Regions from separate parts of the Thermobifida halotolerans genome, predicted to be linked through region 3. Evidence: riboswitches for the same ligand, from Rfam matches in the RefSeq annotation. Region 3 holds a riboswitch; each other region holds the start of a gene.
The links. A riboswitch is a leader RNA that binds a small molecule or an ion and turns the genes downstream of it on or off. The one in region 3 is predicted to bind thiamine pyrophosphate.
Positions count from the first base shown of each region.

Region 1: another riboswitch for thiamine pyrophosphate. It lies ahead of thiD (bifunctional hydroxymethylpyrimidine kinase/phosphomethylpyrimidine kinase); the one in region 3 lies ahead of tenA (thiaminase II).
Region 2: another riboswitch for thiamine pyrophosphate. It lies ahead of NI17_RS23915 (ECF transporter S component); the one in region 3 lies ahead of tenA (thiaminase II).
Region 4: another riboswitch for thiamine pyrophosphate. It lies ahead of thiO (glycine oxidase ThiO); the one in region 3 lies ahead of tenA (thiaminase II).

Region 1 covers NZ_CP063196.1:3,147,399-3,155,097, reverse strand. The annotation lists gene NI17_RS14130 (pyridoxal phosphate-dependent aminotransferase) at 1-117, shown strand, start outside; gene NI17_RS14125 (glycosyltransferase family 4 protein) at 262-1,431, opposite strand; gene NI17_RS14120 (DUF6457 domain-containing protein) at 1,686-1,931, shown strand; gene NI17_RS14115 (alanine/glycine:cation symporter family protein) at 2,122-3,531, shown strand; gene thiD (bifunctional hydroxymethylpyrimidine kinase/phosphomethylpyrimidine kinase) at 3,706-4,512, opposite strand; TPP riboswitch at 4,503-4,601, opposite strand; gene NI17_RS14105 (DUF368 domain-containing protein) at 4,747-5,706, opposite strand; gene NI17_RS14100 (acyl-CoA synthetase) at 5,930-7,582, opposite strand.
Region 2 covers NZ_CP063196.1:5,408,020-5,415,718, reverse strand. The annotation lists gene NI17_RS23940 (serine/threonine-protein kinase) at 1-1,118, opposite strand, end outside; gene NI17_RS23935 (YbaK/EbsC family protein) at 1,504-2,046, opposite strand; gene NI17_RS23930 (enoyl-CoA hydratase/isomerase family protein) at 2,053-2,841, opposite strand; gene NI17_RS23925 (energy-coupling factor transporter transmembrane component T family protein) at 3,165-3,962, opposite strand; gene NI17_RS23920 (ABC transporter ATP-binding protein) at 3,959-5,509, opposite strand; gene NI17_RS23915 (ECF transporter S component) at 5,514-6,119, opposite strand; TPP riboswitch at 6,226-6,331, opposite strand; gene glgP (alpha-glucan family phosphorylase) at 6,703-7,699, opposite strand, start outside.
Region 3 covers NZ_CP063196.1:4,263,787-4,271,485, reverse strand. The annotation lists gene NI17_RS19175 (hypothetical protein) at 1-215, opposite strand, end outside; gene NI17_RS19170 (DUF6879 family protein) at 510-1,016, shown strand; gene NI17_RS19165 (DUF397 domain-containing protein) at 1,020-1,232, shown strand; tRNA gene NI17_RS19160 (tRNA-Arg) at 1,792-1,864, opposite strand; gene NI17_RS19155 (NAD-dependent succinate-semialdehyde dehydrogenase) at 2,040-3,509, shown strand; gene NI17_RS19150 (response regulator) at 4,179-4,844, shown strand; gene NI17_RS19145 (pyridoxamine 5'-phosphate oxidase family protein) at 4,886-5,323, shown strand; TPP riboswitch at 5,451-5,558, shown strand; gene tenA (thiaminase II) at 5,543-6,250, shown strand; gene NI17_RS19135 (hypothetical protein) at 6,314-6,865, opposite strand; gene NI17_RS19130 (hypothetical protein) at 7,191-7,699, opposite strand, start outside.
Region 4 covers NZ_CP063196.1:579,920-587,618, reverse strand. The annotation lists gene NI17_RS02620 (YbaK/EbsC family protein) at 1-355, opposite strand, end outside; gene NI17_RS02615 (SDR family oxidoreductase) at 469-1,386, shown strand; gene thiE (thiamine phosphate synthase) at 2,079-2,735, opposite strand; gene NI17_RS02605 (Rv2175c family DNA-binding protein) at 2,801-3,160, opposite strand; TPP riboswitch at 3,281-3,391, shown strand; gene thiO (glycine oxidase ThiO) at 3,385-4,560, shown strand; gene thiS (sulfur carrier protein ThiS) at 4,557-4,757, shown strand; gene NI17_RS02590 (thiazole synthase) at 4,759-5,559, shown strand; gene pknB (Stk1 family PASTA domain-containing Ser/Thr kinase) at 5,690-7,606, shown strand; gene NI17_RS02580 (molybdopterin-dependent oxidoreductase) at 7,630-7,699, opposite strand, start outside.

The DNA.
Region 1 (7,699 bases), 1.1 Mb from region 3:
GCGGCCGAGGACCCCACGGCACTGCCGTGGATCCGCGCCCACCTGGACCGGCTCAGCGAGGTGCTCGACGAGGTGTGCAGCGAGGAGAACACGGCGCTGAGCGCTATGGCGAGCTGAAACGGGGTAGGACAGGTCCGTGGTGCGGGGCGGCCCGACCGGAGCGGAAGGGGACCGGGTCGCCCCGCACCATCGGGGCCAGCGTAGCGCCAAGCCGTGCCGCCGCGTCCGCGGCGGGGAGGCAGGCGTGCCTTCCGGACGGGGTCAGGCGGCGCGGCTGCCGGGGCGGTCGACGAGGCTGGCGCTGGGTGCGGTGACCTCCCGGTAGTGCGCGACCAGCAGTTCGTTGACGGTCTCCCAGGAGCGTCCCCGCACGCTGGGGCGGGCCGCGGCGGCCAACCGTGACCGCAGTTCGGGGTTGTGCACCAGGCGTCCGGCGGCCACGCGCAGCTCCCGGACCGAGTCGGGTGCGTACAGCAGCCCGTTCTCTCCGTCGCCGACCAGGTCCAGCGGCCCTCCGGCGGCCGGGGCCACCACGGGCACCCCCGAGGACAGCGCCTCCTGCACCGCCTGGCAGAAGGTCTCGTCGGCGCCGGTGTGCACGAAGACGTCCAGGCTCGCATACACCCGGGACAGGTCCGCGCCGGTGAGCTGACCGGTGAACACCGCGTCGGGGAGTCTGCGGCGCAGCCGGGCCCGGTCGGGGCCGTCGCCGACCACCACCAGCCGCACCCCCCGTAGTTTCTGCACGTGGCTGAGCAGGTCGACGCGCTTGTCGCGCGCCAGGCGCCCCACGTAGCCGACGATGACCTGGCCGTCGGGAGCGATCCGCCGCCGCAGTTCCTCGTCGCGGTGCGCGGGGTTGAAGCGTTCGCCGTCCACGCCGCGCGGCCACAGGTTCAGCCGGGGAAACCCCTGGGCCGAGAGCATCCGCAGGGTCGGGGTGGAGGGGACGAGGGTGCGGTCCACCGCCGAGTGGATCTGGCGCAGGTAGGGCCAGAGCGTGCGGGAGGCGGGGATGCCGTAGCGCCGGGCGAATCCCACCAGGTCGGTCTGGAAGACCGCGACGGTGGGCAGCGCCCAGCTGCGGGCGGCCTCGACTGCGGCGTGGCCCAGCAGCACGGGCGAGGCCAGGTGCACCACGTCGGGGGCGAAGGCGCGCAGGGCCGCCGTCATCAGTCGGCGCGTGGGCAGTCCGGCGGAGAAGGAGCGGTAACCGGGCAGCGACATTCCGGGCAGGCGGATCACCGGGAAGCCCGCGTAGTGGGTGGGGCCCCGGCCGGGGGCGATGATCACCGCCTGGTGCCCGGTGGCGGCGAGGTGTTCGGCGACGCGGCAGACCGAGTTGGTCACGCCGTTGACCTGTGGCAGGAACGATTCGGTGACGATGGCCACCCGGAGCGGCGCGTCACCGGTCGGGGGGACGGAGGGCATCGGCTTCTCCTCACGGACGAGGATGGGCTGCCTTACCGAACCGACGGTAGGCAGCGTGTGTGAACCGGTTCCGCTCGCGGAGTGAACGCCCGGTGGAGGTCGATGGACGGGACGTTTCGCGGCGTCCTCGGGGCCCGCGCCGCCAAAGGACGCGGAGGGGTCCGTGTCATGGCGGATGCGCCCCCGAGCCGGTTCACGGCACGATGTGACGGGCGGTGCGCGGAAGGCGCCGCCGGAACGAAGGAGGAGAGACGGTGACACTCGTGGAATGGGCGCGACTGGTCTGCGCCGAACTGGAGCTTTCCGAGGAGGTCGACCGGAAGGACGTGGATCGCGTCCTCGACCTGGCCCGGGACGCCGCACACTCGGTGGCCCGGCCGGCGGCTCCGCTCACCACCTACCTGCTGGGGATCGCGGTGGGTCGGGGCGCCGACCCGGAGACGGCGGCACGTGCGCTGAGCCGCCTGGCCCAAACCTGGTCAGAGGGAACAGATAAATAAAGAATTCATAAGTGGTGCATGACATAATGGCGGAAAACGGGTGAATGGGTGGCCTCGGCGCTACAGTTGCGCAAAACCAAATGACCGTCCATGATCCCCACATTCCTCGCGATTATTGACACGTTCGGTCACTTTGGGTGACAGGGATACTGCGGAAAATCTGTGACCTGGTAGAGGGCGGGTAGCGGCGATGGAAGAAGTCCAGTCAATTCTCTCCGAGGTGAACAGCGTCATATGGGGGCCATTCGTCCTCATTCCGCTGCTGCTCCTCACGGGAGTCTTCCTGACGGTCCGTCTCGGCGGACTGCAGTTCCGGATCCTCGGACACGCGCTGTGGCTCGCGCTGGTCCGCCGCAAGGAGCAGCACGGCGAGGGCGACATCTCCCACTACCAGGCGCTCAGCACGGCGCTGGCGGCCACGGTCGGCGTCGGCAACATCGCCGGTGCGGCCCTGGCCATCGGGGTGGGCGGTCCCGGAGCGCTGTTCTGGATGTGGGTGACCGGCCTGCTGGGCATGGCCACCAAGTACAGCGAGGCGCTGCTCGGCGTGAAGTACCGCCGCAAGGACGCCAGGGGCGAGCAGAGCGGCGGTCCGATGTTCTACCTGCGCCACGGGATCGGCGGCGGGTTCGGCATGGTCCTCGGCTCCCTCTTCGCCCTGTTCGGCGCGGTCGCGGCGTTCGGCATCGGCAACATGACGCAGGCCAACACCGTGGCGGCCCAGTTGGGCAGCGTGTGGTCGGTCCCCACCTGGGTCACCGGGGCCGTGATGGTCGTCGTCGTGGGCGCGGTCGTGCTGGGCGGTATCAGGAGCATCGGCCGGTTCGCCGCGGGCGTCGTGCCGATCATGATCGTCGCCTACATCCTCATCGCGGTGGTCGTGCTCATCGTGCACGTCCCGGAGATCCCGGCGGCGCTCGTCCTGGTCTTCACCGACGCCTTCAGCGGTGCGGCGGCCACGGGTGGCCTGCTCGGCTCGGCGCTGCTGTTCGCGATCCAGCAGGGCGTGGCGCGCGGCATCTTCTCCAACGAGTCCGGTCTGGGCACCGGCGGTATCGCCGCGGCCGCGGCGAAGACCGACCAGCCCGTCCGCCAGGCCATGGTCTCCATGACCCAGACCTTCATCGACACCATCGTCGTGGTGACCATGACCTGCCTGGTCATCATCGTCACCGGGGCCTGGGAACAGGGCAGCAGGGACGACGGCTCGCTGATGACCTCCCTGGGCATGGCCGAGGGACTGAGCCGCATCTCCCCGGCGCTGGCGCCGCTCGGTGAGTACACCGTCGCGATCGCCGTGGTGTTCTTCGCCTTCACCACGCTCGTCGGCTGGTGCTACTACGGCGAGCGCTGCATGGACTACCTCTTCGGCCGGGTCGCGGTGGTGCCGTTCCGCCTGGTGTTCGTGGCCGTGGTGTTCGTCGGCGCGACCACCGAGCTCAACCTGGTCTGGACGTTCAGCGACATGGCCAACGGGCTGATGGCGCTGCCCAACCTGCTCGGTCTGCTGCTGCTGTCGCCGATCGTCGTCGCCGAGACCAAGAAGTACTTCGCCAACCCCAACTGGCGCGACCCCGACCTGGTGGACGTCAAGTCCTAGGCCGCGGCCGGGCCCGGAGGGACCAGCCCTGCGGGGGTGAGTCGGTGCGGGCGGGTGGGAACCCCGGGGTTCCCACCCGCCCGCACCGCTGTGTGCGGTGTCCGGACCGGGGCGCCCCGGGTGCGCCGACGAACCGGAGCGGTCCCTGGCCCAGCGGGCCGGGGGCGAGAAGACCTACCTGCCCCACCAGGCGTGGAAGTGGTGGACCGGCCCCTTGCCCTTGCCGACCTCGAGTTCGTCGGCGTGGCGCAGTGCCTCGGTGAGGTAGTCCTTGGCCTCGCGCACCGCCTGCGACCAGGTGGGCCGCTGCGGGCGCAGCGCCGCGACCGCCGAGGACAGCGTGCACCCGGTCCCGTGCGTGTTGGTGGTGGACACCCGTTCGGCGGTCAGGACCTCCGCGGGGGCGTCGGCCGACAGCAGCAGGTCGGTGCTGGTGGCGCCGGACAGGTGGCCACCCTTGAGCAGCACCCGCCGGGGGCCGAGGGCGAGCAGCCGCTCGGCCTGGGAGCGCATCTGCGCCTCGTCGGCGGCCTCGGCCTCGCCCAGCAGGTCGGCGGCCTCGGGCAGGTTGGGGGTGATCAGGTCGGCGCGGGGAAGCAGTTCGGTGCGCAGCGCCTCCACGGCGTCGGCGGCCAGCAGGCGGTCGCCGCTCTTGGCCACCATCACCGGGTCGACGACCACGTTGGGCAGGTCGTAGGCGTCGATCGCCGCGGCCACCACCTCGATGACCTCGGTGTTGGACAGCATGCCGATCTTGACCGCGTCCACCCGCACGTCGGTCAGCAGGGTGTCGAGCTGGCTGCGCACGAACGCGGCCGGAACGTCGTGCACCTCGCTGACACCGGTGGTGGTCTGCGCGACCAGTGCCGTCACCACCGTCATGCCGTAGCCGCCGAGCGCCGAGAACGCCTTCAGGTCGGCCTGGATGCCCGCTCCGCCGCTGGGGTCGGTGCCCGCGATGGACAGGATGTTGTGACTCACCGGGACGTCCCTCCGCTAGTACTACCTAGTTCAGGTTCAGCGGGTGTTCTCTCAGCCGACCGGGAGGGTCGGCACCCCGCGCCCACAGGGCAAGGCTAGCAACGCGACGCCGCCCCTCCGACGGCGCGGAGGGGCGGCGCGAGCGGTGCGGGAGGCCGGGAGAGGGCCTTCAGGGCGCCCCGGCCCGAGGGGGCCGGCGGCCTCGGCTCCCCGACGCCGGTACGGGCGGCGGGATCAGTGCAGGACCTCGTCGCTGTCCCCGGACCGGACGGAGGGAGAGGCGGGCCCGGACGGTTGCCCACCGCGGGCGGTCAGCCGGTACTCGACCAGGATGATGCCGATGACCAGGGCCGCGCCCACCAGGGCCAGCACGGCGCACAGCACGAGGTTGTCCTGGGGGGCCAGCAGGCCGCGGCCCTCGTCCTGCCACGGCCACAGCGCCCGCAGCGATCCGGCCAGCAGTCCCGTCATCACCACCAGGGTGAGGTGGTGGAACCGGTCCAGCAGCCACTGCAGCAGTTTGACGAACAGGGCCAGGCCGATGATCGCGCCCGCGGCGAAGGTGGCGATGTAGCCGAGGTCGCGGTTGTTGATCGCGTCCATCGTCGTGGTGTACAGGCCGAAGGTGAGCAGGAAGAACGAGCCCGAGACCCCCGGCAGCACCAGCGCGCAGATCGCGACCGAGGCGGCGCCCATGACGATGAGGGGGTTGGGCTCCACCTCGGAGGGGGGCAGGCCGGTCAGGAAGAACGCGGCCGCCGCCACCGCGAGCGCGATCAGGTAGTCGCCGATCCTCCAGTGCCGCCCGGACGCCGAGTAGGGCACCCACAGGGAGGCCAGCACCAGCCCGAAGAACAGGGCGTAGGACTCCTGGGGGTTGTGCTCGACCAGGGGGGCGAGCAGTCTCGCCGCGACCAGCACGGTCAGGGCCATGCCCACCAGCAGGGCGAGGATGGTCCCCCAGTCGGCCCTGCCGAACTCCTCGCGGGCGCGGGCCAGGCCCCTGCCGCGGACGAGGTCGGCGGCCAGCAGTCTGACCCCGCTGACCACGTGGCCCGCCGAGCCGATGAGCGTCTCGTAGACGCCGGTGATCAGCGCGACGGTTCCGCCGCTGATACCGGGGACGACTTCGGCGGTTCCGATGAGGCCGCCGCGCACGCCGTTGAGCAGATGGGTGCCGATTGACTTCGCCATGTCCTACTTCTCGTCGTGAAAGGGGAGTCGGGCACGTCCCGCACCGTGCCGGGGCGGGTGCGGGGTGTCGACGCCCAGCGGAAACGGAAGGGCTGCCTGGCGCGGTGCGCTCGCGGGGAGGTCGATGTGGTCCGGCAGGCAGGCACCAAGTGTAGGGCGGAGCGGGCTGACACGGCGACAGAGCCGCACCGCCGCCGTCGGCGCGGGTACAGCGGCGCGGTGCTCAGCCGGACAGCGCGTGCTGCGGTTCGCGGGCCACCCTGGAGGCCCACCGGTAGTCCTGCTTGCCCACGGCGGTCCGCCTGACCTCGTCCACCACGCGGATCGTGCGCGGCACCTTGAATCCGGCGAGTTGGACGCGGCAGTGGGAGCGCAGTTCCGCGTCGCTGGGCCGCCGCCCGGGAACCAGGGAGACCACGGCGCTGACCCGCTGGCCCAGCCGCTCGTCGGGGGCGGCGACCACGATGGCGTCGGCCACCCCCGGATGCGACTTCAGGACCGCCTCGACCTCCTCGGGGTAGACCTTCTCGCCGCCGGTGTTGATCACCGTGGACCCGCGGCCCAGCAGTTCGACGGACCCGTCCGCCGCGACGGTGCCGTAGTCGCCGGAGATCGCCCAGCGGCGGCCGTCGGCGTCCACGGGGAAGGTCTGCGCGGTCTTCACCGGGTCGTTGTAGTAGCCCAGCGGGATGCGTCCGGTGCGGGCGATGCGGCCGATCTGCTCGGAGCCGGGCGGCAGCGGGCGCAGCCGGTCGTCGAGGACGGCCACGCTCGCTCCCATGGAGAAGTAGCGCGTCTTTCCGTTGCCCGTCGCCGACGCCGCTCCGCACACGCCGGTCTCGCTGCCGCCGTAGCTGTCGTTGACGGTGATGTCGCGGCGCCAGGACCGCCACAGACGCCGCGCGGTGGGGGTGAGCGGGGTGCCGCCGGAGCTGACTGTGGTCAGCTCCGCGCACCGGCCGGGGCTGCGCAGCAGTTCCTGGGCGAGGGGGCGGGCCATCGCGTCGCCGACGCACTGCACGATCTGCGCGTTCTCGCGGTCGGCGAGTTCCACGATGCGGGTGGGGGAGAAGACGCGGTCGGTGTTGAGCACCGTCGTCGCCCCCCGGAACAGCATGCTCAGGGCGTTCCACTGGCCGGCGGCGTGCATCAGCGGTCCCAGCACCAGCATGCGCAGGGGGGTGGCGCGTGCGGCCCGTTCGGCGACGGCCACGGCGTCGGCGGCGCGCGGTGTGCCGGGGCGGCGCTGTTCCAGGGCCACGCGGAAGATGTCCTCCTGGCGCCACATGACGCCCTTGGGGTAGCCGGTGGTGCCGCCGGTGTAGAGCAGGTACAGGTCGTCGCCGCCGGTCGCGGGCAGCGGTGTGGCCGAGCGCGCGGCGGCGGCCAGCGCGTCCTCGTAGTCGACGCCGTCCACCTCGGCCGGGGAGTCGTCGTCGATGAGGACCACGTGGCGCAGCAGCGGCAGGTCGCGGCTGATCCCGGCGACCGTGGCGGCCAGGGAGCGTTCGGCGACGAGGGCGACCGCGTCGGCGTCGTCCAGCAGGTAGCGCAGCTCGGCCGCGACGTAGCGGTAGTTGACGTTGACGGGCACGGCTCCGGCGCGCCAGGCGCCGAACGCGGCCTCCAGCCATTCCGCGCGGTTGAAGCACAGGATCGCCACGTGCTCGCCGGGGCGGATGCCCGCGTCGAGCAGGTGCCGGGCGACGAGGGTGGCGCGGGCGTCGAGGTCGGCGTAGGTGAGGCGGCGCGCCCCCGCGACGACGGCGAGCCGCCGGGGTGCCGCGGCGGCGACGGCGGTCAACAGTCCGGACAACGAGAGGTCCGCTCCACCGTGGGAGCCGGCCCCGGATCCCAGAACTCGCATTTCGGTCATTGTGCCCCTGTCGCTGTTGTGCCCGTGAGCGGGTGTGAGGATCGATCCTGCATCTATGACGTGGGTCACACTCAGTTGGGGTCGGTTATTGGAAAAGGTGGAAAGGTGCGAAGAAAT
Region 2 (7,699 bases), 1.1 Mb from region 3:
TCGGGGTGCAGCGTGGCGTCGTAGTAGTGGGCGCCGGAGCGGCGGCCCGCGCCGCTGCCTTCGTCGCCCTCGTCGTAGCCCTCCTGGGCCACCATCGTCCGGTCCGGAGCCGCCATCGTCTGGTCGGGAGCGACCATGGTGCGGTCCGGGGCGCCGCCCGACTCCGCCGCCACCGTGCGGGGGGCCTCCTCCTCGGGCACCGACTCCGGTTCCGGCGCGGACCCGGGAAGGTCCGCGGCCACGGTGTGCGTTCCGGTGGCCCCGGAGGGCTGGTAGTTGTCCTCGACCCAGGGCAGGTCGAGGTTGAGCTGCTCGGTGTGGGTCACCAGTTGGGCGGCGGTGGGACGGGACTTGGGGTCGCGGCGCACCGCGGCCTGGACGATCGGGCGCAGCGCGTCCGGCACGCCGTCGAGACTGATCTCACCGTTGAGGATCCTGAAGAAGATCACCTCGAAGGCCCCCGCGCCGTAGGGCGGAGTGCCGGTGGCGGCGAAGGCGACCGTGGCTCCCCAGGCGTGGATGTCGGTGGCCGGGCTCAGGTCCGTCCCCTCGATGACCTCGGGGGACAGATAGCTCGGCGTGCCGACGAAGGTACCGGTCTGGGTGAGCTTGGAGCCGTCCACCGCGTAGGCGATACCGAAGTCGATGATGATCGGTTCGCCGTTGGAGATGATCACGTTGCCGGGCTTGAGGTCGCGGTGGATGACCTCCGCGGCGTGGATGTCGCGCAGCGCCCTGGCCAGTCCGGTGACCAGACGGGTCAGCGCACGGCCGCGCAGGGGGCCGTGGTTGGTCACGGTGGAGTCCAGGGTGGGGCCGGGAATGTACTCGGTGACCACCCAGGGCAGCGGAGCACTGGTGTCGGCGTCGATGACCTCGGCGACGTTGCGGCTGCGCACCCGCTGCATGGTCATGACCTCACGGGCCAGACGCGCGCGGGCGATGTCGTCCCCGGCCACCTCCGAGCGCAGCACCTTGACCGCGACCAGGCGGTCCTCAGGGTCTACGGCTTGGTACACGACGCCCATGCCGCCGTGGCCGATACGCCGACGGATCCGGTAAGGGCCGATGTACTCCGGCAGCTCCTCACCATCGGGGAAACCTGCCGCCATTGCCATAGTGATCTCATCCCCTCGAACACCGCTTGGTGCAGCCTATCGGCCGGGACCCGCCGGACTCGTGCGGTGCGCGCCCGGCTGCTCCGGGGCCGTGACCGCACAGGCCCGACGACACAGCATCTCGGTGACGCCGAACCGACGGCGCGCTCCACCGAGGTCCCCTCACGCTGGCCGGATCGCGCACGGTCGCCAGGAGCGCACCCGTGACACCTCACACGTCCTCGGGGGGACTCCTTGAGTATGACGGAAAAACCCGTGGGAAGGTTCCCCCCGATATCGCCGTCCGACCTCCCCGCACGGCCCCAGGAAGCCCTGGCCTGCGGACCGTACGGAAAGTAGGGGTGTTCTCATCGTGGGTGAGACCGGGGGCGGGCGCTCCCCTCGGTCAGACGGGCCGGGCGAGATCCTCGACGACCTGCGCGTTCGGGAGTTCGGCCAGGGCCGCCCCCGGCAGGACGAGCTTGGAGCGGCGCAGTCCGCTGCCGACGACCACGTGGGACCGGGCGACCACCGCGGCGTCGACCAGGACCGGCCATTCCTCGGGAAGTCCCACCGGGGTGATTCCGCCGTACTCCATACCGGTCTGCCGCACCGCCTCGTCCTGGGGGGCGAAGCTGGCCTTGCGCGCCTCCAACCTCCTGCGGACCACCCCGTTGACGTCGGCGCGGGTGGTGGCCAGCACCACGCAGGCCGCCAGGCGGGTCCGGCCGCCTCGTCTGGCGGCGATGACGACGCAGTTGGCGGAGGCGTCCAGGGGCACCCCGTAGGCGGCGCAGAAGTTCGCGGTGTCGGCCAGGTCGGGGTCGATGGCGGCGACCTGGACCCGGTCCACCGGGGTGGGGTGCTTCCACGCGGCGACCGCGGCGGCGACCGGGGCGGCCAGCAGGTCGGTCCGGTCAGCGGCGGGATGGGTGGTGAGCTGCCACACGTCCGCTCACCGTCCGGAGAACTCGGCCCTGCCCGGGCCGTGCTCGACGAAGCTGCGCATTCCCGTCTTCTGGTCCTCGGTGGCGAACAGCGCGGAGAACTGCAGCCGCTCGATCTCCAGGCCGGTGTCGAGGTCCACCTCCAGCCCGGCGTCGATGGCCTGCTTGGCCGCGCGCAGCGCGGCGGCGGGTCCGCCCGCGTAGCGCGCCGCCATGGACACCGCCGTGCGGTACACCTCCTCGGCGGGCACCACCGCGTCCACCAGGCCGATCCGCAGTGCCTCCGCAGCGTCGACGTGCCGACCGGTGTAGATCAGGTCCTTGGCCCTGGCCGGGCCGATGAGCCGGGGCAGCCGCTGGGTGCCGCCCGCACCGGGGATGATTCCGAGCTGGATCTCGGGCTGACCGAGCTTGGCGTTGTCCGCGGCGACCCGGAAGTCGGCGCACAGCGCCAGCTCGCAGCCACCGCCGAGGGCGTAGCCGGTGATCGCGGCGATGACGGGCTTGGGAATCCGGGCCACGGCGGTGAAGCAGTCCTGGAGCGTGCGGGAGTGCGCGGCCATGTCGGCGTAGCCCATGTCCGCCATCTCCTTGATGTCGGCTCCGGCGGCGAACACCCGCTCCCCGCCGTAGACGACCGCCGCCGCCACGGACCGGTCCGCGCCGACCCGCGCGGCGGCTTCGGCGATCTCCCGCTGGACCCGGCTGTTGAGCGCGTTCATCCTGGGCCGGTCGAGTCTGATCACGGCGACCGCCGGGTGATCGGGGTCGGCCTCCACACGCACGAACTCGCCCATACCAACACCTCTCCCGTGCTTCCCCGCGTTGCCTGGGTTGACCGAGTCTTCCCCTTCTCCCTATCACCCCGGCCGCTGCGGCCGACGCGGCGCCCCGCCCGCAGCGGCCGGAGCCGCGGACCGACCGTCGTCTTCGGGAGAGTCCTCCGGGGAAGTGCCTCCACCGCCCGAACGTCAACGGTTGCCCCGATCTGTCTTTCGAAACGGTCACCCGCGGGCGTGGCCGCCGTCCGGGGCCGGACGGCGCGGGCAGGATCGGACGGTGAGGGGACGCCCCCGGTCCGGTGACCCCGGGGGCGTCCCCTCTTCTCCCGCTCCCCTCCTCAGCCGAACAGCAGGCTCAGCGTGCCCAGACGGGCCGAGACCGTGTAGGCGGCGCCGAGCAGCAGCACGCTGGAGACGACGAGCAGGCTGTCGGCCACCCGCCACCGGCTGGTCCGCGCGTGCGACCGCGGCCCCGTCCCGAACGCCCGGGCGTCCATCGCCGTCGCCAGCAGGGTCCCGGTCCGGATGGCCCGGACCAGCAGCGCGAACACCCGCCCGAAGAAGATCGACAGCGCGGCCGCGGGACTGCGTCCGGCCTCCAGGCCGCGCGCCCGGCGGGCCAGCGTGATGGTGCGCCACTGGTCGGCCAGCAGCGGCACCAGCCGCAGCGCGGCGAGCACACCCATGGCGGGCCGCTCCGGCACCCTGAGCCGCTGCACGAGGGCGTCGGCCAGGTCGGTGGGGTCGCTGCTGGCCCCGGCCAGGAGGCCGGGCAGGGCGATGGCCAGCAGCCGGACCGCCGCGCCGAGCGCTCCCGAGGCCCCCTCCTCCCCGTACAGGAGGTTCACCAGCCCGGTGGAGGCGCCCATGAGCAGGAACGGGACACTCAGGACCAGCAGGGTCGTCCGGTTGATGCCGCTGAACGGGACCAGTGCCGCCGTCACTGCCAGCACCACGCCGCCGGTCACCGGGTCCACCGCGGGGATGAGCCCGAAGGAGATGACCAGCGCCGCGATCAGCTTGGCCGCCGGGTTGACGCCGAGCAGCCAGGAACGCACGCCCACCGGCCGCCGGAAAGCCTGCTCGTCGGTCCGCCCGGTCCGGTCGACCTGGCCGACCGGGGGCACGGGGTTCATCGGCCCACATCCGTTCCGGTGCGTGCGACGGGGGTGACCGAGCCGTCGGCCACCCGCAGTTCGACGTCGGTGAGGTGGCGCAGCAGCAGCGTGTCGTGGGTGGCCATGACGATCGCCCGCCCCTGGGAGCGCAGGCCGTCCAGGAGTTCCACGAGCTCCAGCCACGTCCGGGTGTCCTGGCCGAAGGTGGGTTCGTCCAGGACCAGCGCGTCGGGTGCGTGCGCGGGGCCGGAGCTGAGCGCGGTGGCCACCGACAGCCGCCGCTTCTCCCCGCCGGACAGGGTGTAGGGGTGCTTGTCGGCGAGCCGGGTGAGCCGCAGCCGGTCCAGCAGTTCGTCCACCCACGCGGCGGTCTCGGACTCGCCCGTTCCGGCGCGCAGCGGCGCGAACCGCAGTTCGTCGTACACGGTGGCGGTGACGAACTGGTCCTCGGCGTGCTGGAACACCGTGCCGACGTGCCGGGCGAGGCGGCGCGCGGGCCACTTCGCCAGCGGCCTCGGGTCGGCGTCGGCGAGCGGGCCGCGCGGCAGCACCCGGCCCGCCCGCGGTCGGCCCAGTCCGGCCAGCGCCGTCAGCAGCGTGGACTTTCCGGCGCCGTTGGCCCCGGTCAGGGCGGTGGCGGTGCCCGCGTCGACCGTGACGTTCACGTCGTGCAGGACTGGCCTGGACCGCCGGAAGCGGCCCAGGCCCGGCCCGCCGGGGGTGTGCAGTGAGCAGTCCACGGCCTCGACGAGCGCGGGGCCGCCGGGGGCGGCCCACGTGCGGGGCACGGGGTCGAGACCGGGCACCCACACCCCGCCCGCGGCGAGGGAGCGGCCGTGCTCGGCGAAGACGGCGCGCGGCTCGCCGTCGGCGACGACCCCGCCGCCCGGTTCCACGACCACGACCCGGTCCACCAGGTCCACCACGTCGGCGACGCGGTGCTCGACCAGCACCAGGGTGGCCTCGGTGTCGTCCAGCAGTCGGGCGAGGACGTCGCGGACCAGGCGCGCGCCCGCCGGGTCGAGGTTGGCGGTGGGTTCGTCCAGCAGCAGCATCCGGGGCCGCATGGCGAGTACTCCGGCGATGACCAGCCGCTGCTTCTCGCCGCCGGACAGCGCCGCCGTGGAGTGCGCCCGCCCGTAGGGGAAGCCGACGCGTGCGAGCGCCTCGTCCACGCGCGCCCAGATCTCCGCGCGGGGCACACCCAGGTTCTCGGGTCCGAACGCGACGTCGTCCCCGGCGCGGGCCATCACCAGTTGGCTTTCGGGGTCCTGGGCCACCAGGCCGATCGCGCCGCGCCGCCGGGCCGCCGGCTCCCCGTCGACGAGCAGGCGGCCCTCCTGTTCCCCGTTGATGGCGCCGTCGGGTCCGGCGAGTCCGGCGAGCGCGTGCAGCAGGGTGCTCTTGCCCGCGCCGGACGCGCCCAGCAGCAGGACGCGCTCGCCCGGCTCGATCACCAGGTCGACATCGCGCAGCGTGTACTCGGCGCGCCCGGCGTGCTTCCAGCCCCAGCCGGAGAGTTCGACGCGCGCGCCGGGGCCGCCGTCGCGGTTCGCGGCGGACACCGGGTCATCCCCGCGCGGAGGGGAAGGGGGCCAGCGCCCCGGCCGCGGCCAGGCGCGTGGTGAGGACCCGGGAGCCCATTCCCGCGATGACGCCCGCGCTGATCAGCACGATCACCCCGTAGGCGATCTGGTGGGACAGCGGCCAGGTGATGTGGGAGGTGATGTTGTCCCGGATGGCCGGGGAGATTCCCCCGGCGACTCCCGCCAGGACGGCCGCGCCCATGCCCCAGCGGCGGTAGCCGAGGGCGAGGAAGGCCAGTTCGCTCAGCAGTCCCTGGAGGGCACCGGAGACCAGCACGGCCGTTCCCCACGCGGTGCCCAGGACCATCTCCAGGGAGGCCGCCGCCAGGGAGGTCAGCAGGGCGGCACCGGGTTTGCGGATGATGAGCCCGCCGAGGACTCCGGGCACCATCCACATGCCGTAGAGGACGGCCTGGGCGGGCGGGAAGAAGGCGAACAGGCCGGTGGTGGCGCTCCACAGCGCGCTCCACAGCCAGAACACGATGCCGACGGCGACGCCGATGACGGCGGCCACCACGATGTCCACGGTGCGCCAGTTCAGCAGGGTCTTGAGGTCTCGCCCGGACTGGGGGTCGGCCGGGGTGGTCATGGTCGTCGTCCCTTCGCGCATGACGGAGGGCTCTGCGGCCAAGAGCGCACACCGGCGGTGTGGGTGGTGCGCACCGGGAGCACCGGTGCGCGAGAGCACGCCACCGGTGGCGGTTCCCACGACTTCCTTCGCTGGCATTACCCAGATCAGGTGTGTAAGGGTCTGCGGCTGTGCCGCACTCTCAGCGCTGAGGCGCTCCCCTGTCGTTCGGTTGTCCCCATCATTATGGCCGTACGCCCGCGCCGCGGGTCAAGCCGCCCCGGCCGTTTCCCGGTCCGGGCCGCCGCGGCGGTGTGGCGTTCGGGGCGGGTGGGGTCGCGGTTCCTCTCGGGGCGGAAGACGGGTCAGCGGCCGGTGGCCGGGAAGGGCGGCCGTGGGCGCGGTACCAGGCCGCGGTGTCGGCGACGGTCTGTTCGAGGGGACGCACGACGACGCCGAGCAGCGCTTCTCCGCCCCCTGGCCTCCGACGAGGTCGCCGCCCCCAGCGACATGGCTGGCCGACTGCTCGGCGCGCACCCCCGCCCGTCCAGGCGCTGCTGAGCCCGGCCCGCGCGGGCCGGGCGGGCCGGGCGGGCCGGGCGGATCAGCGCAGCACCAGACCGCCGATCCCGGTGGCGGGCTCGGGGACCACGGCCACGCCCATCTCGGCCGGATGGGTCAGCAGCGGGTGCCTGGGCCGCACCCGGACCGTGTAGCCGCACGCGCCCGCGCGGTCCAGCGGGACCGTCCCGGCGAAGCGCACCAGGGGTGGCGCGACGTCCCGGTCCTCCAGGGGCGTCAGTTCGGTGAAGGACGGCTCCACCAGTTCGTCGGCCTCGTCGACGCGGCCCAGGGCCACCTCCACGCTCAGGTCCTCGGGGTCGATCCCGCCCAGCACGAGGGTGGCCCGCACCACGAGCTCTCCGTCGAGCTGCGGCGGTCCGTCCTTGCCGGCCACCTCGACGTGCTCGATGCGCACCCCCGGCCAGGCGTGCAGGACCCGCCGCTTCCAGGCCGCCAGCTCGCGGGCGCCGCGCTGCCCGTCGGCGACGAGCCGCCGGGAGGAGACCGCGGCGGGCTGGTAGAGGCGCTCCACGTACTCGCGGACCATGCGGGTGGCCAGCACCTTGGGCCCCAGCGAGACCAGGGTGTGCTTGACCATCTCCAGCCACCGCTTGGGCAGTCCGGCCTCGTCCCGGTCGTAGAACAGCGGCGCGACCTGCTCCTCGAACAGGTCGTACAGTGCCGCGGCCTCGATGTCGTCCCGCCGGTCGGGGTCGCTCACGCCGTCGGCGGTGGGGATCGCCCAGCCGTTGGAGCCGTCGAACCACTCGTCCCACCAGCCGTCGCGGACCGACAGGTTGAGGCCGCCGTTGAGCGCGGACTTCATACCGGAGGTGCCGCACGCCTCCAGCGGGCGCAGCGGGTTGTTCAGCCACACGTCGCAACCGCGCACCAGCGCGGCCGCCAGCGCCATGTCGTAGTCGGGCAGGAAGACGATGCGGTCCCGCACCCGGGGGTCGTCGCCGAAGCGCACGATCTCCTGGATGAGCCGCTTGCCGCCCTCGTCCGCGGGGTGCGCCTTGCCCGCGATGACGATC
Region 3 (7,699 bases):
GCCGCCTCACGGGCCAGCGAATAGGCGTCGACCACGAACCTCGCGATCGCCCGGCAGGCCGTCGTGGTCTGTGACAGGTCGAGATCGGCGGCGATGGCCGTTGCCAGCGACTCCGCGTGGCGCAGCCTCATCGACTCCTCGTACTCCCGCAGGGCAGGTGATTCGTCGACCATGCGCCAGATCGGGGCGGCGCTGTCCACCGTGCAGTGTCGCACCAGGGTCTGGATCTCTCGGCGTAGCGCAGGGATGAGCGGCTCGTGCGGCGTCCGGCCGGTGACCGCCTGCGTGAGGCGTTGCTCGAAGTCTTCGTCCTGCGTCGCGTATCGCGACGTCGTGCAGCGACTCCGCGCCGACGCTCTGCTCGACGAAGAAGAACCCTCCCCGTTCTTCTCCCGTCTCAACGATTCGGGACACCGGGAATCCCCGGTCCGCCAGCATGCGCTGGAAGTCTGCTTCGACGCGCACCTCAGCGCCGCCGGTCCGTTTGAACAGGGTTCCGTCTCCGGTTCCTGTCCTGGTTCCACACCTCGGTGTTCCGCCTGGAAACCCTCGACGCCTATGTGGCCGGCAACGAACGCGAACCCTACCGCCGTTTCCTGGCGGGTCTCCCCCAGGACCTGGGGTGGCGGCGCCCCTGGCAGCGACTGGTCCGCGACATCCGAACCAGCGGACGCGGCATAGGCCGCGTCCACATCGTCCCCGACGAACTGACCGACTACCTGAAGTTCGAACTCACCTGCGCCTACCCCTCCAGCGTCGACGCCGGAGAGGACGTACGCATCCTCAGCAGGGCAACCGCCGACTCGCTGGGCCTGCCCGACGGGGAGGACTACTGGCTGTTCGACGACGAACGCTCGGCACTGCTCCACTACGACGACGACGGCGAGTTCCTCGGCGTCGAGTTCGCCGATCCAGCTCGCGCCGCCCAGCACGCCGACTGGCGGCGCACCGCCCAGACCGCCGCGATCCCCCTGGACGACTACCTCAAAACCGTTGGCCTGTCAGCCGAACGCTGACCAATCCCTGGAGCGCCCATAACCGACCACCTGTTCACCGACGCCGACTTCCGCAAGTCCGACCGCAGCGGCGACTTCGGCTGCGTCGAAGCCGCCATCACCCACCACACCCCCGACACCATCGGCCTGCGCGACTCCGTGCATCCCCGACAGACCGTCCTCGGCTTTCCCCCTGCGGAGTGGACCGCCTTCACCGCAGGACTCGACGAACTCTGACCGACCGCTCGTGGGAGGCCAACGGCTTCCCACGGGTTCCGTCATCTGGCTGGGGGTACTGGTTTTCCCTTAGTGGCTGAGGAGCAGTTCTGGTTTCTCGGTGGCCTGCGTCGCGGTTGCGGGAGTCACGTATCGCCACGGTGCCGGAAACCCCGATCTTCGCGTAGTCGGCGTCGCCGGTGCTGTGGCTGTTCCTGCCTCGCGGCAGGGTTGCCGTCGTATGAGTCTTCTTCCTCCGGGAAGAAGTGCCAGGAAACGTCAGAGCGCCGCGAGGGGGCGAAGTTCGCCGTGGACGGCTCCGGCGGGGCATCATCGCCAACGACTTCGTGAGTTCGGCTCAGAGTGTTCCGTACCGGGTGTGACGGAGGCTCTGGTGTGCCCTGGTCGGCTGCCCCCGCGCGGACGGGCAGAAACCGCCACCACCCCGCGAAGCTTTGTCGCGTATCTGGCGCGGCCCCCGCACACCCCCGACACCGCCCGACGGCACCCGTACACACGACGAAGGCCCTGCCACTGCGTTTCCGCAGTTCAGGGCCTTGGTCTAGCTGGTCTCAGCGAGCGCACTCGGAGGGATTCGAACCCCCAACCTTCTGATCCGTAGTCAGATGCTCTATCCGTTGAGCTACGAGTGCTGGACTGTGTTGTGCTGCGGCGCTGCTCCGCGCGCCGACACGAAAAACTGTAGCACAGCGCGGGGGATGGCTCGGACGGATTAATCCGGGGGTGAGGTCGGACAGCCGTTAGCCGTGGGGGATGGAGGGAAGGGCGTACCGCGAGACCGTGAGCGCGACCGAGAGGAGCCCGGTCATGACCACGACAGAGCGCGAGGCGCGGATCGTCGAGCAGGTACCCAAGCAGCTGTGTGTGGGCGGACACTGGCGGGACGCCCGGTCCGGAGCGACGTTCAAGGTGGAGGACCCCTCGACCGGGGCGGTGCTGTGCGAGGTGGCCGACGCCGGGCAGGCCGACGGGATGGACGCGTTGGAGATGGCGGCCGACGCGCAGTCCTCCTGGGCCGCTCACCCGCCCCGGGAGCGCGGAGAGATCCTGCGGCGCGCCTACGAGTTGCTGATGAACCGCCAGGACGATCTGGCGCTGCTCATGACCCTGGAGATGGGCAAGCCGGTGGCCGAGTCCAGGGCGGAGATCGCCTACGCCGCCGACTTCTTCCGCTGGTTCGCCGAGGAGGCGGTGCGGATCGGGGGCGGCTACTCCGTCTCCCCGAACGGGCAGACCCGTTTCCTCGTCATGCGTCAGGCGGTGGGGCCGTCGCTGCTGATCACGCCGTGGAACTTCCCCATGGCGATGGGCACCCGCAAGATCGGTCCGGCGGTGGCGGCGGGCTGCACCATGATCCTCAAGCCCGCCCAGCAGACCCCGCTGTCGGCTCTGGCGCTCGCCGAGATCCTGCGGGAGGCCGGGCTGCCCGACGGGGTGCTCAGCGTGCTGACCACCACCGACGCGGGCGGGCTGACCGGGCCGCTGCTGGGCGACGGCCGCCTGCGCAAACTGTCGTTCACCGGGTCCACCCAGGTGGGGCGCACTCTCATCAGGCAGAGCGCCGACCAGGTGCTGCGCACCTCCATGGAACTGGGGGGCAACGCCCCGTTCATCGTCTTCGACGACGCCGACCTGGACGCCGCCGTGGACGGGGCGATGCTGGCGAAGATGCGCAACACCGGTGAGGCGTGCACCGCGGCCAACCGGATGTACGTGCAGGCCGGGATGGCCGAGGAGTTCGCGGGCCGCCTCAGCGAACGCATGGCCGCGCTGCGGGTCGGCCGCGGCACCGAGGCCGAGGTGGATGTGGGACCGCTGATCGACGAGAAGACCCGCTCCAAGGTGCAGGGGCTCGTCGACGACGCGGTGGACCGCGGTGCGCGGGTGCTGGTCGGTGGGGAACAGGAGGACGGCGCGGGCTACTTCTACCGGCCCACCGTGCTCGCCGACGTTCCCAAGGACAGTGAGGTGTCACGCACCGAGATCTTCGGCCCGGTCGCGCCGGTCATCCCCTTCGAGACCGAGGAGGAGGTCTTGGCCGAGGCCAACAACACCGAGTTCGGTCTGGTCAGTTACGTGTTCACGCAGAACCTGGGGCGGGCGCTGCGGGTGTCGGAGGCGTTGGAGACCGGAATGGTCGGACTCAACCAGGGGATCGTGTCGAACCCGGCGGCCCCGTTCGGGGGAGTCAAGCAGTCCGGGCTGGGACGCGAGGGCGGAACCGTCGGCATCGACGAGTACCTGGAGACCAAGTACGTCGGCATCGCCGGACTGTGACCGACCGGTGAGACGCGAAGACCCCGCCGGGCGAACCCGGCGGGGTCTTCACTGCTGTGGGTTGGTGCGGCGGTCGCCTCACGGCGGAGTGCGCAACGCGGCTCCGGAGACCGTCCGGGACGCCACCGAGGTGGTGTCCGGACGCGGTATTCCGCGAAGGCTAAGGGTTGGAGCCCGGGGGACACTTGCTACCGCACCGACCCACACCCTGCACAACAGGGTGGCTACTCGCATCATTCCCCAGCCGGAAACTTTTTTCTCCCGCGCCTCCGGTGCGCCCGTGGGCGGGAGGTCGCCGGCGGGGTCTTCACTGCTGTGGGTTGGTGCGGCGGTCGCCTCACGGCGGAGTGCGCAACGCGGCTCCGGAGACCGTCCGGGACGCCACCGAGGTGGTGTCCGGACGCGGTATTCCGCGAAGGCTAAGGGTTGGAGCCCGGGGGACACTTGCTACCGCACCGACCCACACCCTGCACAACAGGGTGGCTACTCGCATCATTCCCCAGCCGGAAACTTTTTTCTCCCGCGCCTCCGGTGCGCCCGAGAGGGCTCCACCGGGTGGCGGGCACCGGGTTCGGGACCTTTGGCAGTGGTAATCGAGTCGTTCGGCGCGGCGCCCCCGCACCGGGGCCGCTACGGTCGAAGGGAGGAGACAGAACCAGGGAGGCAGCCATGCCGCAGGCGAGCACGCCTGACCCGATCAGGGTGTTTCTGGTCGACGACCACGAGGTGGTGCGCAGAGGCGTCGCCTCGCTGCTGGAGGACGAGGGCGACCTGCGGGTGGTCGGCGAGGCCGGTACCGCGGAGCGGGCGCTGCACCGGATTCCCGTGGTCAGGCCGGACGTGGCGGTGCTCGACGTGCGGCTGCCCGACGGTTCCGGGGTCGAGGTGTGCCGCGAGATCCGGTCCGGTCACCCCGAGATCGCCTGCCTGATGCTCACCTCCTTCGCCGACGACGAGGCGCTGTTCGAAGCGGTCATGGCGGGCGCCGCCGGATACGTGCTCAAGCAGATCCACGGATCCGACCTGGTCGGAGCGGTGCGCACGGTCGCGGCGGGCGGTTCGCTGCTCGATCCGCGAAGCACCGGACGCATGCTGGAGCGGCTGCGTGAGAACAGCGGCAGGCCCGACCCGCTCGCCGTGCTCACCCCGCAGGAACGGCAGATCCTCGACCTCATCGGGGAGGGCCTGACCAACCGGCAGATCGGGGAGCGGCTCTTCCTCGCGGAGAAGACCGTGAAGAACTACGTCTCCAGCCTCCTGGGGAAGCTCGACCTCAAGCGTCGCACCCAGGCGGCGGTGCTCGTCGCGCAGTTGCGGGCGAAGAACGAGATCTGACTCTCCCCGGGAGGACAGAGCGCTCAGAAGGGAAAACACGCATGAACGTGGAGGGGCACAACGCGGTCGCCACCGACACGGCCGGGTTGGAGGTGCTCGCACGGGAGGAGTGCCTGCGGCTGCTGTCCCAGGCCCCGATCGGACGCATCGTCTTCACCGACCAGGCGCTCCCCGCCGTCCAGCCGGTCAACTTCGCCATGCTGGGAACGGACATCATCATCCGCACGTCGCCCGGGTCCAAGCTCGCGCAGGCCACCCAGGACACGGTGGTCGCGTTCGAGGTGGACGACTACGACGTGACGGAACGCACCGGCTGGTCGGTCATGGTGATCGGTCTCGGCCGGGCGGTCGACGACCCCGCGGAGCGGGCGGTGCTGGAGGCGCTGCCGCTGAACCCCTGGGCGCCGGGGTCCCGTTCGCACTACATCCGCATCGTGACCGACATCGTCACCGGGCGGCGCATCCCGACGAGGCGCTGACCTCCTCCGCGGCTCCTCCGTCGATCCCCCTTCCCCGGGGCCGGCGGCGACCGCCCGCTCGGCCGGTCCGGCGGCCATCGCGTACCCCTCACTGTCGGACGCGGAGCGGAACGGCTAGAGTGGCGGACGTAACCACGCGGGGTGTCCCATACGGGGACTGAGACGGGCCGCGGGCCCGAACCCGTCGAACCTGATCTCGTTAGCACGAGCGGAGGAACGGTGGGCGTACTTCCTGTTGCCGCCGATGAGACCGGCTTCACCGCCGACCTGGGGCGTCGGCACTCGGACCTGTTCGAAGCCTTCTACCAGCATCCCTTCCTCAAGGGCATGCGCGAGGGAACCCTGGCCAAGGAGCAGGTGCTGCACTACGTCGGTCAGGACCACCAGTACCTGACCGCCTACGTCCGCTGCTACGGCCTGGGACTGGCGCTGTCGCCCGACCGGGAGTGGATGCGGTTCTTCCACGACAGCGCCGCCTTCATCCTCGGTGAGGAGAGCCGGGCACACGAGGCGCTGTGCGAGTACGCGGGCGTCTCCTACGAGGAGGCGCAGGTCGACCGGCTCGCTCCCAGCGCGCAGGCCTACATCAACCACATGACGGCGGCGGGGCACGACACGCTCGGCGTGCTGCTGGCCGCGCTGCTGCCGTGCCCGTGGACCTACCTGTGGGCGGCGAGGCGTTTCACCGAGGAGACTCCTCTCGCCGCCGACCACCCCTTCCACGGCTGGTGGGACTTCTACGTCGAGCGTTCCATGACGGAGAAGCTCCTCACGCTGCGTTCCCGGCTGGACGTGCTGGCCGCCGAGGCCGGTCCCGCCGAGCGGGAGCGGATCGAGCGTGCGTTCGTGGCCAGCTGCCACTACGAGGTGCGGTTCTGGGAGATGGCGTGGTCCCTGGAGGACTGGACTCCTCCGAACGGGACCTGATTCTTCTGGAGGGTGTGCCGGTCCGCGCGGCCGGCACACCCCGGGCCGTCCCGTCGACGGTGGCTACAGCGGCAGGCCCTCACCCAGCAGACCCTTGCCCACCAGGCCCTCCGTGGACAGGCCCAGCGACTTGGCGGGGTCCTCGGCGGCGGGCTGCGCGGGAGCGGCGCCGCGCTGCGGCACGACGCCCGGCGCGGAGCCGGTGACCGAGCCGACGGTGTCGCTGGTGGAGGTCTGCTCGGTGGCCCCGCCGAGGAGCGACTCGACCTCACCCTGGTGGACCATGGACTGGTGCTCGATCTCGTCGAGCATGACCTGGAGGGTGTCCTTACCCTCGGGCAGCACGGCCAGGTCGCCCGACACCATCGGCTCGTCCTCGGACTCCACGACCGGCGCGCTCATGTCGACGATCTCGTTTCCGGCCAGGTCGCCCGGCAGCGAGTCCGTGGGAAGCTGCTCGCCGGGCAGGCTGACGCCCATCCCGTCGAGCGGGTTGGTGAGGTCGTCGGCGGTCGGTGCGGCGGCGGAGGCGACGCCGCCGCCCAGGGCGAGGAGACCGGCGGTTCCCGCGGAGAGGACGAAGGTCTTCACGGCGGAGCGGATGAATTCGGACACGGGGATTCCTCCCTGATCGTTGTGAAGGGAATGACACGAGATGTGCGACCGTGCGCTGGAGTCTGCGTGTGGGTGCGCGATTCCGTTGCGCCGGCGCGTCAGCCGAGGGGTTCGACGGGCCGCCCGGCTGACCTGAACCCCGCGATGGACGGGTGCGCGGAACTCAGGTCAACCCCCAGAGCGGGCTGGGAACGCGGGCCGGATCGGGTGCGGAGGACGTCGCTCGGTTCTGACGGGACCGGTCGGCCACCGGACAGGCGGCGCGGTCACGGCGTGAGCGGGTGCCGGGATCGGCGCGCGACTGCGGGCCCGGGGCCGATGCGGCCTAGTCGGGGGAGAAGAACGGGTCGGCCACGTGCTGCTGCGGCGGCAGCGCGGTGGAGTGTCCGACCGTGGAGGTGAGCGCGTCGCGGCGCGGCGCGGCGGGCGGGTACGTGAGGTAGCCGGCGAGCGCTCCGGAGGACGAGGGGCCCTGCTGCTGTGCCTGGGCGGGCTGGGTGGGAGCGGGCGCCGCGGACACCGACGGCTCCGATGCGGAGTCGTCGGTGTCCGGGGTGGCCTCGACGGCGGATGACCGTTCGGGCTCGTGGGGCGCGGGGTCGGCGTCGTGTTTGGCGGCACCGGTGGCGGCACCGGTCGCGGAGTCGTCGTGGAAGGCCGGGGAGTCCGTGTCCTCGTCGGAGGTACGGGCGGTCTCCGACACGCCCGGGGCGCTTTCGACCGGCGGGACCGGGAGCGCGTCCGTCTCCGTCGTGGCCAGGTCGAGCAACGGGTCGACGTCGATGATCTGCGGGGATTCGACCGCTGGCACCGAAGTGGTGTCGGGGTCGACCG
Region 4 (7,699 bases), 1.8 Mb from region 3:
CGGGATGTCCCAGGGGGGCCACTCCTCCGATGGGTTGGCCGGTGTGGGCGCGCACGAACTCCGGGGTGGCCCGGACGACCTCCACCGCCCCGAGGAGGACGGCGACCTTCTTGGTGTCCACCCGATGGGCACCGCTGGTGAGGACGAGGACCGGGCGGAGGTCGGCGTCCGGGGCCTCGGGCGGGCCGTCGTGGCGCACGGCGAAGACGAGGCTGTTGGCGATCGCGCCGACCTCGCAGCCCAGTTGCGCCGCGGCGGCCGCGGCGGTGCGGGCGGAGTCGGGCAGTTCCCGGACCGTTCCGGAGGTTCCGTGGGCGGCGAGCAGGTCGGCGACCCTGCGAGCGTTGGGGTGCATGCGGCGATCCTAGACCTCCGCGCCCTCGGAGGCAGCCCCCGTGGTGACCGCCCGACGGACACCGGCGCGCCGGTAGGTGCGCACGACGGGCCGTTTGCCGAAGATAAGGAGACATGGGTGAGGATCTGACAGCGGAACGCATCATCGCGACGACCGGAGCCACCGGGGCGCTCGGCGGCAGAGTGGCCGCCCGACTGGCACGGTTGGGCCTGCCGCAGCGGCTGGTCGTCCGCGACCTCAACCGCGCGCCCGAACTGCCGAAGTCCAGCGCGGTGATGGCCGCCTACGAGGATCTTCCCGCCCTCGGGCGCGCCGTCCGCGGCGCGGACGTGCTGTTCCTGGTCGCCGCCGCCGACGCGCGCGACCGGGGGGAACTGCACCGCCGCGTGGTGGAGACGGCCGTCTCGGAGGGCGTACGCCACATCGTCTACCTGTCGTTCCTCAACGCGGCCGCGGACGCGGCGTGCGCGCTCGGCCGCGACCACCACGCCGTCGAGGCGCTCATCCGCGCCACCGGGGTGGCGCACACCTTCCTGAGGCCCAGCCTGTACCTGGACCTGCTGCCCGGTTGGATCGGTGAGGACGGCACGATCCGCGGCCCGGCCGGGGAGGGGCGGGTGGCCTGGGTGTCGCGCGACGACGTCGCCGACGTGGCCGCCGCCGTGCTGCGCGCCCCGCGGGCGCACGTGAACCGGGTCTACGACGTCACCGGACCGGAGGCCGTGTCGCTGGGGCGCACCGCCACCCGGCTGTCGACGCTGACCGGCCGGACCATCGTCTACGTCCCGCAGACCACCGAGGAGGCGGTCGGCTTCCTCCGCTCCCGGGGCGCCTCCGAGCAGGAGGTCGAGACGCGCGTCGGCGCGTGCGCGGCCATCGCCGCCGGGGAGCTGGACGCGGTCAGTACGACCGTCGCGCGACTGACCGGCCACCCGGCCCGCTCCATCGAGGGCTACCTGCGCAAGAATCCCAGCGCGCTGTCGCACGCGCCGCTGTTCGGCGGCTCCGGCAAAGCGGTGGCGGCTCCGTGACCGGACGGCTCCCCTGGCGCCAGGAGGAACCGGAGCGGACGGTCTCACGGAGCCGGAACACGAGTATGCTCCCGACGGCATCGGCCGTCAGATCACGGAACTGCAGCGTGACCTCGAATCCGGACATGAGGTCACCCTGCCCCCCAACGGGGGGCCTCCTGGCCGGGTGATCCCTCTGCGCCGCGAAAAGCCGCCGCGTACTCCAGGGGGTTGGGAGGGTAGGGCCGTCATTCATGGCGACTTCGACGAACTCGATGCGAGGACCCTGGCGGGCTTCAACGGGGAGCTGCCGTAGTGAAGCTCCTGCTGGACACACATTCTGCTCCGGTGGCTCTCCCGCAGCGAACCGCTGCCACCCGGTCTCGTAGAGCGATCGAGAACTCGCCGGAGGTGTTCGTGGGCTCCGTCAGCGCGGGGAGACCGGTGTCAAAAGATCGGTCGGCACACTCGAGGCACCGGACGGTCTCGCCCACCGGATCGGGCACCACCGCTTCAAAGAGCTCCCCGTCACCGTCGGGCACGGACCGCGCGCCGGAGCGCTCCCCCGCCACCACAGCGATCCCTTCGACCGGATGCTCGCCGCCCGGGCCCGGCACGAGGGGCTGATCCTGGCCGCCCAGGCCCCGGCGATCCACAAGTACGGCGTGCCCGCCCGCTGAGCGGTCGGACCGCTCAGCGGGCGTTTCGGCTCCTCAGCGCGTCCCGGCCTGCGTCAGGCGGCGTTTGAACTCGGCGGCCGCCGCGCGCGGGTCCTCGGCCTCGGTGATGGCGCGCACCACCACGACCCGGCGCGCTCCGGTGGCCAGCACCTGGTCGAGGTTGTCCAGGTCGATACCGCCGATGGCGAACCAGGGACGGGTCGGACCGGACGCGGTGACCTTCGCCACCTCGCCGAGACCGGCCGCGGGGCGTCCCGGCTTGGTGGGGGTGGCCCACGCCGGACCGACGCAGAAGTAGTCGACGCCCTCCTCGCGGTCGGCCGCCGCGGCCAGTTCCGCGGTGTTGGTGGAGCGGCCGATCAGCGGGCGGTCGCCGAGGATCGCGCGGGCGTGGTGCACCGGAAGGTCGCGCTGGCCCAGGTGCAGCACGTCGGCGTGGACCGCGTGGGCGATGTCGGCGCGGTCGTTGACCGCCACCAGCGCCCCGTGGCGCTCGCACGCCTCGCGCACGGTCTCCAACGCGGTGATCTCCTTGCGCACGTCCAGGTTCCTGTCGCGCAGTTGCACGATGTCCACGCCCCCGGCCAGCACCTCCTCGAGGAACTCGGCGAGGTCGCCCCGCTCGGTGCGGGCGTCGGTGCACAGGTACAGCCGGGCTGCGGCGAGCCGTTCCCGCAGGGTCTGGTCCACGTCTTCCCTCCGTCGCTCCTGGCGCCGGGACCACCGTGCCGCGGAGGGTTCCCGGCGCCGACCATCTACAGCAGCAGCGCCTGGGCGCGGCGGCGCACCTCGGTGCCGCGGTTGGACCGGATGGCCTCGATGGGGGTGCCCGGGAGGCTGTCGTCAGCGGTGAACATCCAGCGCAGCGCCTCCTCCTCGGTGAGGCCGCTGTCGGCCAGGAGGGTGAGCGTCCCCTGCAGGCCCTTGGGGGTGGTGCCGTCGACGACGAACGCGGCGGGCACCGAGACCTCCCCCGCCCGGGTGGCGCCCAGCAGCTTGTGTTCGCGGATCATCTGCTTGACGCGGTTGGGGCTGACGTTGAGCGCCGCGGCCGCCTGCCTGAGCGTGAGCCACTCACCCACGAGAGCATCGGTGTCACGATCGATCTGGGTCACGGCTCCAATCTCCCACACCCCGCGCCCGGACGCCTCCCCTCACCGCCCGTGATCGCTTTGGGCGTACTCATCGGGTCTTTTCCCCGCCTGTGCGTGGGCGACCTAGAATGCGGACGGAAGCGAAATCCCCGCGGGAGCCGGGTGGAACCCGGCTGAGAGGGAGGCTGCCAGCCTCCGACCGCAGAACCTGATCCGGGTCATACCGGCGAAGGGAGTGGAGCGTTGTGGACACGCGCTCATCCCCGGACGTACTGGTCGTCGGGGGCGGGCTGATCGGTCTGGTCACCGCCTGGCGGGCGTCCCGCCTGGGCATGCGGGTGACCGTGGTCTGCGCCGAGGAGCCGGGCGCCGCGTCGGGGGTGGCCGCGGGCATGCTGACCCCCGCGACCGAGGCGGTCTTCGGCGAGGAGTCGCTGATGCGCTTCGGGCTGTGCTCCCGGGACCGCTACCCCGGCTTCGTCGCCGAGCTCGCCGAGGACACCGACGTCGACCCGGGCTACCGCACCGAAGGCACCCTCCAGGTGGCCTTCGACCCCGACGACCTGGCCACGCTCACCGAACTGGGCGAGGTGCGCGACCGGCTCGGCGTCAGGACCGAGCGTCTCACCTCGCGTGAGTGCCGCCGTCTCGAACCGATGCTGGCCCCCTCGGTGCGCGGCGGCATCCTGGCGCCTGACGACCACTCGGTGGACCCGCGCCGCCTGGCCGCGGCGCTGCGCTCGGCCGCCGCGGCGCGCGGCGCGGTGTTCGTGACCGACCGGGTCACGCGGGTGGTGGTCGACGGCGGCACCGTGCGCGGCGTGGCCCTGGGCGGCGGCGCCACCGTCGACGCGGGCCAGGTGGTGCTCGCCGCGGGCGTGTGGACCTCCCGGATCGCCGGACTGCCCGCCGGTGTGGTGCCCCCGCTACGGCCGGTCAAGGGGCAACTGCTGCGGCTGCGCACCCCGGCCGGGGCGGAGCCGGTCGTGGCCCGCACGGTGCGCGGCCTGGTCAGGGGCTCTCCCGTCTACCTGGTGCCGCGCGCCGACGGTGAGATCGTCCTGGGCGCCACCCAGGAGGAGATGGGCTTCGACACCCGGCTGACCGTCGGCGGGGTCTGGGAGATCCTGCGCGACGCCCGCGAACTGGTTCCCGGGGTCACCGAACTGGAGATCGCCGAGACCTGCGTGGGGCTGCGCCCCGGCCCGCCCGACAACGAGCCGCTGCTGGGGCCCACCCGGGTGCGGGGACTTCACCTGGCCGTCGGGCACTTCCGGCACGGGGTGCTGTTCACCCCGGCCACCGGGGACGCCATGGCCGAGGCCCTGGCCACGGGGCGGCTGCCCGGGTACGCCGACCATCTCGCGGCGGATCGCATCCCGTCCGCCACCTCACCATCGGAAGGGGTCGAACGACCGTGAACGCGATCATCAACGGCGAGGAGCGCCGACTCGATCCGGACACCACCGTGGCCGACGTGGTGCGCTCACTGACCAGCGCGGAGTCCGGGGTGGCGGTCGCGCTCAACGACGACGTGGTGCCCAGGACCGCCTGGGCGCAGACCGTGGTGTCCCCCGGCGACCGGGTCGACGTGCTCACCGCGGTCCAGGGAGGCTGACATGACCGACACCGTGGCCGAGACACCCCGCTCCGGCGTCGCCGAGGATCCCCTGGTGATCGCCGGGCAGAAGTTCGGTTCCCGGCTCATCATGGGCACCGGTGGCGCGCCGTCGCTGCGGGTGCTGGCCGACGCGCTGCGCGCCTCCGGCACCGAGCTGACCACCGTGGCGATGCGCCGGGTCGACCCGAGCGCCCAGGGATCGGTCTGGGACGTGCTGCGGGAGAACGGCATCCGGCCGCTGCCCAACACGGCGGGCTGCTTCACCGCGGTCGACGCCCTGCGTACCGCCCGGCTGGGCCGCGAGGCGCTGCGGACCGACTGGGTCAAGCTGGAGGTGGTCGCCGACGAGCGCACCCTGCTACCCGACCCGGTGGAGCTGCTGGACGCCGCCGAGCGGCTGGTGGACGACGGATTCACCGTGCTCGCCTACACCAACGACGATCCCGTGCTGGCCCGCCGGCTGGAGCAGGCGGGCTGCGCCGCGGTGATGCCGCTGGGCGCGCCGATCGGTTCGGGGATGGGCATCCGCAACCCGCACAACATCGAACTGATCGTGGAGGAGGCGGGAGTGCCCGTCATCCTGGACGCGGGGATAGGCACCGCCAGTGACGCGGCGCTGGCGATGGAACTGGGCTGCGACGCGGTGCTGCTGGCCACCGCGGTCACCCGGGCGCACGACCCGGTGCTGATGGCGCACGCCATGCGCGAGGCGGTGTCCGCCGGGCGGCGGGCGCGGCTGGCCGGACGCATCCCGGTCCGGCGCTACGCGCACGCCTCCTCGCCGGCGCGCGAGGACTGAACCGATCTCCGGGGAGCGGGTGTTCACCCTCCCGTTCCCCGGTGTTCGCCGTCGTGGACCGCCCCGCGACGAAGAAACCGTCTTGACACCGTCGGATTCCGTAATCCCCCGTAAACTGCCCCTCGTGGACATGACGGCTGCGGACGCGCTTGTTGGAACGACCCTCGCCGGTCGGTACCGGGTCGATTCGAGGATCGCCAATGGTGGCATGGCGACCGTTTTCCTCGCTCACGACCTGCGACTGGACCGTCGCGTGGCGTTGAAGGTGATGCATTCGAACCTGGCGCGGGACCCGCAGTTCGTCCAGCGGTTCATCAACGAGGCGCTGGCGGTCGCCAAGCTCTCCCACCCCAACGTGGTGCAGGTCTACGACCAGGGCAGCGACCGGGGGCACGTGTACCTGGCGATGGAGTACGTGCCGGGGCAGACCCTGCGCGAGTCGCTCAGGGCCCGCACCCGGTTCTCCCCCGTCGAGGCGCTGCGGATCATGGTCCCGGTGCTGGCCGGGCTGGGCGCCGCCCACCAGGCGGGCATGGTGCACCGCGACATGAAGCCCGAGAACGTCCTGATCACCCGGGACGGCCGGATCAAGGTGGCCGACTTCGGCCTGGCCCGGGCCGTGGAGGCCAGCCAGCAGGGTCTGACCAAGACCGGCACGCTCATGGGCACCGCCGCCTACCTGGCGCCCGAGCAGATCACACACAGCACCGCCGACGCCCGCAGTGACGTCTACGCGTGCGGGATCATGCTGTACGAACTACTCACCGGCCAACAGCCGCACACCGGCGACTCCCCGATCTCGGTGGCCTACCAGCATGTCAACGAGGACGTGCCGCGTCCGTCCCGGGTGGTGCCGGGCGTTCCTCCCGAGGTCGACTCGCTGGTGATGCGCGCCACCGAACGCGACCCCGCCTACCGACTGGCCGACGCCGGCCAGTTCCTCGCCGCGGTGTTCGCGGCGGAGAAGGCCCTGAAGCAGCGGCCGTCCACGCCGGAGACGGCCGCCACCTCCGTGGTGGAGGCGGTGCCCGCCGATCCGGCCCCGGTCGAGACGTCGGACGGCGACACCCAGACGCTGCACGCCGTCGACCTCCCGCCCGTGGACTACGACGACTACGACGACGACCGTCCTCCCGGGCCCGGTCTGCGCACCCCGCTGATGGTGGTCGGAGCGCTGCTGCTGGTGCTGGCCGTCGGGTTCGGCTGGTGGATGGTCGACGGCCGCTACGAGACCGTTCCCGACCTGGTCGGCCAGGAGAGCGACGAGGCCCGCCGGGACCTGCGCGCCCTGGGTTTCCGGGTCGAGACCGCCGAGGAGCCGACGTACAGCGACGACGCCCCCGTGGGCACCGTGGCCGGTACCGATCCGGCGGCCGGGGACAAACTGCTGCCGGGCACGCTCGTCACCCTCATCCTGTCGGACGGGCCGCAGCACGTGGAGATGCCCGACGTCGAGGGCTCCTCGGTGGCCGAGGCCCGCGACGCCCTGGAGGACGTGGGGCTGACCGACGTCGTGGAGGACGAGATCACCTCCTACGACAACCCTCCGGGGACGGTGATCACCTCCAGGCCCGCACCGGGGGAGCAGGCCGACCGCGAGGAGAGCGTGACGCTGACCATCAGCGCGGGCTTCCCCGTGCCCGACGTGGTGGGCCAGAACGTGGACGACGCCAAGAGGCTGCTGGAGGCCAGCGACCTGGAGGTCGAGGTCGTCGAGGAGAACAACGACGAGGTCCCCGAGGGCCAGGTCGTCTCGCAGTCCCCCGAGGCGGAGACCACGGTGGGAGCGGGGCAGACCGTGACCCTCACCGTCTCCTCCGGACCCGAGATGGTCGAGATCCCCGACATCCGCGGTTGGAAGGTCGACAAGGCGCGCAAGGAACTCGAGGAACTGGGGTTCACCGTCACGGTGCACCAGGTGATCGGCGACCGCGTCGACGACTACAACCCCAAGGGGGAGGCGCGGGAGGGCGCCGAGATCGAGATCTGGACCTCCCCGTTCGGCCGGGGTGACGACGACGACCGGGCCTGGTTCCCGTTCGGCTGAGCGGGCGTCCGGGCGGCGCCCGCTCAGTCCAGGGGCGGTCCCTCCCCGGGCTCCTCCTGGTAGGAGTAGCGCTGCTCGGCCCACGGGTCGGCG